Regions from separate parts of the Ignatzschineria sp. PL_is040 genome, predicted to be linked through region 1. Evidence: riboswitches for the same ligand, from Rfam matches in the RefSeq annotation. Region 1 holds a riboswitch; the other holds the start of a gene.
What was found. A riboswitch is a leader RNA that binds a small molecule or an ion and turns the genes downstream of it on or off. The one in region 1 is predicted to bind preQ1.
Positions count from the first base shown of each region.

Region 2: it holds a riboswitch for preQ1, as region 1 does, so the genes downstream of both, queF (preQ(1) synthase) here and AC0SAP_RS02080 (7-cyano-7-deazaguanine/7-aminomethyl-7-deazaguanine transporter) in region 1, are expected to answer to the same signal.

Region 1 covers NZ_JBVPGU010000001.1:506,155-509,840, reverse strand. Annotated here, with positions in the region: gene pstB (phosphate ABC transporter ATP-binding protein PstB) at 1-155, shown strand, start outside; gene phoU (phosphate signaling complex protein PhoU) at 293-1,024, shown strand; gene AC0SAP_RS02085 (hypothetical protein) at 1,369-1,896, shown strand; PreQ1 riboswitch class I at 2,052-2,096, shown strand; gene AC0SAP_RS02080 (7-cyano-7-deazaguanine/7-aminomethyl-7-deazaguanine transporter) at 2,102-2,755, shown strand; gene AC0SAP_RS02075 (hypothetical protein) at 2,880-3,035, opposite strand; gene AC0SAP_RS02070 (hypothetical protein) at 3,143-3,310, opposite strand; gene phoR (phosphate regulon sensor histidine kinase PhoR) at 3,545-3,686, opposite strand, start outside.
Region 2 covers NZ_JBVPGU010000007.1:56,046-59,731, reverse strand. Annotated here, with positions in the region: gene queF (preQ(1) synthase) at 463-933, opposite strand; PreQ1 riboswitch class I at 937-981, opposite strand; gene AC0SAP_RS08480 (MFS transporter) at 1,219-2,433, shown strand; gene truC (tRNA pseudouridine(65) synthase TruC) at 2,587-3,441, opposite strand; gene gspG (type II secretion system major pseudopilin GspG) at 3,438-3,686, opposite strand, start outside.

The DNA.
Region 1 (3,686 bases):
TGGTGACCCACAATATGCAACAGGCGGCGCGCTGTTCCGATAAGACGGCATTTATGTATCTCGGCGATCTGATCGAATTTGATGATACGGATACGATCTTTACAAAACCGAATCATAAACAGACAGAAGATTATATTACGGGTCGCTACGGTTAATGGTAAAGCATGAATATCAGCATGAATATCAGCATCAATCGTAGAGCGCTAATGATGAGCGTTGAGAACGAGATTTATGTATGGGATTTATATACGGGATTTGAGTAGGAACTTAATTTGAGAAGGGAAGCGGACGCATGAAGAAGTTAGATTTTACGAGCCATATCTCAGCACAATTTAATGCTGAGCTTGAGCGCTCGATGAGTAAAGTATTGGAGATGGGCGGTTTAACAGAGCGTCAGATTCGTGATTCGATTAAAGCGATGAGTCAACGTGATGAGGCATTAGCACATGCCATTATTGAGCGAGATGAGGTGATCAATGAGCTAGAAGTTGAGATCAATGAGCTCTGTATTATGATTATTGCAAAGCGACAACCGACAGCGAGCGATCTTCGTCTTCTAATTGTGATTATTAAGACAATCGCCGAGCTTGAGCGCATCGCCGATACTGCCCGAAACATTGCTAAAATGGCCTATATTACGCCGGCACCGGAGCATCTTGATGCAATTACGGTCTCTTTAGAATCTCTAGCGATTCGGAGCCTTAACTTCTTTGAAAAGGTATTAGATGCCTTTGCACGTATGGATCTTGAGGCAGTCTTATCGATCTATCCAGAGGATGATAAGATCGATAGTGAATATGAGAATATTATTCGTCAGTTGATGACCTATATGATGGAAGATCCTCGCTCTATCCCTTCTATCTTAAAGGCGATGAATTGTGCGCGTTCTTTAGAGCGAATAGGGGATCGATGCCAAAATATCTGCGAATTTATTATCTACTTCGTCAAAGGGGTAGATATTCGTGTACAGAAGAATGAGCGATTACAGGAGCTTCTTGATCAGCGAGATCGCAAAGCACTTTAACCCTTGCTATAAGGGCTTTGTGATTAAGAACTCGATGGAGGATCAGTTTAAAATATGAACTGATCCTTTTTTATTGTTCGCTTTTACCGCCTTCTTTTACCGTTTACCTATATCGTTATAGAATCTCTGTTTGAATATTGTTCGATCACTATCGAGATCATTTTTATGTCACTATTTCAGTGACAAAGGGAAGCGGTTAGCAAATAATAGGGCATTGATATCTATTATTAATCTACTATTCAAACCTTTATATTTACCCTTATATTTTTCTTATATTTATCTTTTATATTCTTGCTATCTCTTGTCAATTGATCATATCGCTTCAGCTTTGATCATGAGATCTGATGCCGGCAAATCATTTAGGAGTATCGATGTCTCTCTCTTTTCAAACTATTACATCATTTAAAAAATCTCTTTTCTGTACAGGTGCTTTACTCTTAGTAGCAGGGCTTTCACTCTTTTCTCCGATCGCTTCTGCTCAATCAGTCCCCATTGATAACTTTAAAAATTGCCTTATAGAGCGTACTTCTGATGTTGATCGGGTAGAGTTGGCTCAATGGGTCTATTCGGCGATCTCTTCCCATCCTTATTTAGTGGCCTATTCGGCGATTACTCCGGCAGATCGACGCTTGATGAATCAGCGCGTTGCACGTCTTTATGAGCGTCTTGTTACTCAAGATTGTAAAATTGCTTTAGCAATGTTAGTGGTGACAGATCAAGTTGAAGAGGGGATGGAAGTCGGTTTTAGTGCATTAGGAGAGATCGCAATGCTCTCTCTATTAGAGGATGAGAGTGTGCTTGAGAGTATTGAAGAGTATGCTAAATATCTCGATGTTGAGAAATTTGCCGATCTTTTTGAGATCGATAATTGATTGGCTGATCGACTTAGTCTTCATTAAGTCTTCATTAAAGCGCTATGGCGTTGTTAGAAGATACTATTAATGGTGGGTGATTAGAGATTAGATCTCTCCCCACACTTGCAATTAATAGTTGCTGTTCGGCGTAAATCCGTTAGAATGATCGCCTTTCATTCGTGGTTCGCAATCCTCCCACATAAAAAAACTAAGGAATTAATCGATGATTCAATACAACTTTACGCCAGAGCAGCGGCAGCGGGCGCTCTATATACTCTCCTTTTTTCATATTCTGATTATTGCCTCAAGTAACTACCTTGTGCAGTTACCCTTTACGATCTTCGGCTTTCATACCACTTGGGGAGCATTTACATTTCCCTTTATCTTTTTGACCACCGATTTGACGATACGGATTTTTGGGGCATCATTAGCGCGGAGGATTATCTTTGTTGTGATGATTCCGGCATTGATGATCTCTTATCTTCTCTCTGTTCTCTTCTTTAAAGGTTTATGGGTCGGTTGGGAATCGTTAGCAACCTTCAATCTCTTTGTTGCGCGTATTGCACTTGCGAGTTTCTCAGCATATCTCGTTGGGCAGTTGATCGATATCACTGTTTTTAACTATCTACGTCAAAATCAGCGTTGGTGGGTTGCACCGAGTGCCGCGGCTGTTGTGGGGAATTTAATCGATACCCTAGTCTTCTTTAGTATTGCGTTTTATCAGAGTGATGATGATTTCATGGCAGAAAATTGGCCAGAAATCGCTATGGTGGATTACTTTTTTAAGATCGTTATCTCAGCAATCTTCTTCCTCCCGCTCTATGGAATATTACTCAACTATCTTTTAAGAAAATTAGCTTCTCTTAAGAGTAAATAGATAGAGCAGGGTAATAGTGTGCCGGTGATGAATCGATCAGATTACGATTCATGCCGGCACGTGGTTTTTGGAGGTATGCAGAAGTGACCTCCGGCAACTCATCAGCTTCTGTTGTTTAATTGATTTAATCCACAAGAAAATCTGTTGAGCGGCGGGAGAGAACCATCTCGCTCTTTTCACCACTGCATGCCCGCAGGTCGGCATCTTCGATGCCCATTGCCGGCGTGTAATCTCTGGAAGAACGTGATAGTGAGGACCGGCACCGTTTAGCTTTTTTCATTTCGAAAAATAGCTGATGATAGGAGATCATTATTTGCCGGCGCGGAATTGATGGAAATACGCGATAGTGATCTTCGGCAACTCATTAGCTTCTGTTGTTTAATTGATTCAATCCATAAGAAAATCTGTTGAGCGGCGGGAGTTTACCATCTCGCTCTTATTACCACTGCATGCCCGCAGGTCGGCATCTTCGATGCCGGGAATAATATCTTTAAAGTTGATGTTTCTTGTGAGTAATAAGGTTGCGATCTGCCGGCACGTGGCTTTTGGAAGCATGCAGTGGTGATCTCCGGCAGCTCATCAGTTTCTGTTGTTTAATTAATTCAATCCATAAGAAAATCTGTTGAGCGGCGGGAGTTTACCATCTCGCTCTTTTCACCACTTCATGCCCGCAGGTTGGTATCTTCGATGCCCCGTGCCGGCGCGTAATTTCTGGAAGTATGCAAGAGTGAAATCCGGCATCTCATCAGCCTTTATTGTTGTAAGACTAACATTGCTGAGAATCGCCTCTTACATTTCTGATACGTGAGCTTTAAGGCGAAAAGAGAAACGACTTCCTTTCCCAACTTCACTGCTAATCTCTAGCTGACTCTCATGATTATTGAGGGCGTGTTTCACAATTGCTAAACCTAAACCACTGCCACCTGATTGT
Region 2 (3,686 bases), on a different contig from region 1:
TGCGCTTTTTTTACTCTAGAAAAACAAAAAAATCTCTCAAAATAGCCATTAATAGCCTTTTTTGAGAGATCTATTTTTTTATATCTTTTTTTACAAAAAAGGGAAACTTTTTACAAAAAGTTCGCAATAAGATCAATTAATAGGCAAATCAATTGATTTGTTATTAAAAGATGATCTAAGAAAAAGAGCTTTCTATCTTATCTCTTCTATGCGTATCGGTTAACGCTTCATCCCTCTTCTCTTTTTCACCGAAATTCATTTTTAAATAGCGTTAAAATTGAGTTAAATAATCAACAATAACAAGATTAGATGAAAGATTAATTCAATAATCTTTTTATTTAATCAATATTAAAAAAGTATCGAAATAGGGAGAAAAGCAACTATCAGTCGACTTCTCATCAATTTGAGTGTTTTTTTAGTTAACCTTTAGAGCATCTTTAACAAGATGACTCAGATAACGCTTTAAAATTGAAAATTTGCTAAGCGCTGAGTGGCGACCGCTTCCCATTGAGTTCCTGCTTTTCCATAATTAGTATATGGATGGATCGAGATTCCACCTCGAGGCGTAAATTCCCCGCGTACCTCAATATAGAGCGGATCCATCAATTTAATAAGATCATCCATAATAATATTGACGCAATCTTCATGAAATGAGCCATGATTTCTAAAGCTAAAGAGATAGAGTTTTAGTGATTTACTCTCGACCATCTCAATTGTTGGGACATAAGAGATATAGATTGTCGCGAAATCGGGTTGATTTGTCATCGGACAGAGCGTTGTAAATTCAGGACAATGAAAATTGACAAAGTACTCTCTATCGGGATGAGCATTCTTAAATGTCTCTAAAATTTGGGGCGTATATTCAGTAGGATAGATCGTTGCTTGGTTACCTAATAGGGTTAAATTTTCTAATTGCTCTTTCTTATTACTCATTATTCATTCCTAGTTTTTTCATGTGGGATGGTTGCGAACCACAGTTAATTTAAAGGGCAATAATAACATTGTGACTCTAAAAGAGAAATTATTTGAATGAATAGAGGGAAAATCAAAGGCCTTTCCCTTACTGGTCAATTAAGTGCAGATCTATTGACGCCCTCTTCTCATAATTCAACTAACCTTCTGCAAAAATGGCGGCTTTTTTATCAGTTCAAGTAAGATCTTGCTATAATATTTTCCGTTTTAATCTCCCCTCTCCTACTCATTCAGAAAGGATCTTTTATGCAACAGCAGACACAGGTTCCGATTATCAAAAAAGGTGATCGGAAGACATTACTCGCCTCCACATTAGGCTATGCCATGGATGGCCTTGATATTATGATTCTCGCCTTTGCGATGATTCTTATTAAAGCAGAATTTGGATTAACAGATGCCGAAGGTGGCATGATTCAGACCATCACCTTAATAGGAACAGTCATCGGTGGTATCTTCTTTGGAATGCTGGCAGATAAGTTTGGACGCGTTCGTGTCTTTAACTGGACGATTCTCCTCTTCTCGATCTTTACCGGGCTTGCGGCAATCTCAACAAGCGCTGAGATGTTTACCATCTTCCGCTTTATCGCCGGCTTAGGTTTAGGGGGAGAGTTTGGTATCGGCATGACATTGGTAGCAGAAACATGGCCGGCACATAAGCGTTCACGCGCAACTGCGGTAGTCGCGATCGGCTTCCAGGTAGGAATCGTCTTAGCGGCATTAGTAAGCCTCCTCTCACCCTATATCGGTTGGCATGGAATGTTTCTTATTGGCGCACTCCCGGCACTTTTAGTCTGGTGGACTCGTCGAAATCTTAGTGAGCCAGAGATCTGGTTACAAGTAAAACGGGAAAATCGGAATAAGATATCGATCAAGCCACTATTTAAAGATTCACGCACAACATTGACCACCATTGGGCTCATTATTGCTACCAGTGTCCAAAACTTTGGTTTTCACGGCATTATGATCTGGATGCCGATGATGCTTGCTAAAGAGCATAACTTTACGCTCTCTGGAACCTTCTTCTGGACCATTATTACAACCATTGGGATGGTTATCGGAACACTCTCTTTTGGCGCAACTTCAGATAAAATTGGGCGTCGTCCAACCTATATCTTCTTTCTTTTAGTGAGTGCTGCTTTTGTCTGGATCTATTTCCAACAATCAAACTACTACGTCTTAATGTTCTTAGGGGCAATTTTAGGATTCTTCGTCAATGGCATGATGGGCGGTTACGGTGCGCTACTTTCTGAGCATTATCCAACGGAAGCTCGCTCTTCTGCGCAAAATATTATCTTCAATTTAGGTCGAGGAATTGCGGGATTTGCACCTGTTATTATCGGAACATTAGCGATGAAGCATGATATTAGCTACGCCTTAAGCCTTATCTCTGGTGTCTACCTCCTCTCTGCGCTCTCCTTTATCTTCTTAATTCCCGAGACAAAGGGAAAAATTCTCGATTAGAGCTCTCTTTACAATCGGTATCAACAAAAGATCTATCATTGAATAGATCTTTTTTATTTACACCAAGCCCGATCCATAAAAAGGGTATTAGAGCCACGAAAGACAACTACCGCGCTCATTCTTATCTCAAAAGATAATATTAAAAGATGATTCTTAAGAATTATGGAGCCCTATTGAGGCAATGATAGAGGGATTCCATCCCAACCTTGTCAACAGAGTTATCCACAAGTTATCCAAAGGGGCTGTAATCGTTAAAGGTTCTCCACTTTTAGGATGCGCTAAAGTGATACGATAAGCGTGTAATAGCAATCGCTCAACATCATAATGCTCTCTAAAGAGCCTATTATGCCGTAAGTCACCATATGTACTATCCCCAATAATAGGATGGGAGAAGTGATTCATATGGCGGCGAAGTTGATGTTTTCTTCCCGTTTCAGGTGATAAAGAGAGAAGCGTATAACGAGATGTTGGGTATTTCCCTGTGGATAACGGTATCTCACATTGAGCTAAAGGATGGTAGAAAGTAATCGCCTCTTGATCAGCTATCTCTCCCCGATCTCGATCGGCAATCTTATCGCGGATAAAAGAGAGCGGGGAATCAATCATTCCTTCATTCTCAACATATCCTCGTACTAAGGCGAGATACTCTTTTTTTAGCGAATGTGCCATAAATTGCGCCCCTAAAGCGCGAGCACTCGCTTGATCTAAAGCAAAACAGAGTACGCCTGATGTCGGTCGATCTAAACGATGTACAGGATAGAGATAGGCACCTACTTGATCTCGCAATCGTTGTAGAACAATCTCCGTTACTTTAGGATCGAGAGGAGAGCGATGAACAAACCAACCGCTAGGCTTATCGATAGCGATCAAAGTATCATCCTGATAGAGAATCTTTAAAGGTTTTAAGGGCATGTCAACGGCCGATATCTCCATTAGGGGATCATCCAGCCTCTCATTACTCCGATTTTGATGATCTAATAGCGAAGGCGCTTTTAGATTGTTTATCACGACTCTATCCCCTCACCTCGATATTGAGTAATATCACGATTAAGACCTTTTCCGCCACGTTTTTTATCCGCACCAAAAGTCATAATTTGATAATTTTGCTCCGATGCCTCGTAGAGATAGGGCACACCCCAAGGATCGATTAAGATCTCTTCTCGAATATAGGGGCCATTCCATGCCTGATCATCAGACGTTTCTAACAAAACAGTAAGGCCTTCTTCCGTTGTTGGGTAACGATTAAGATCATC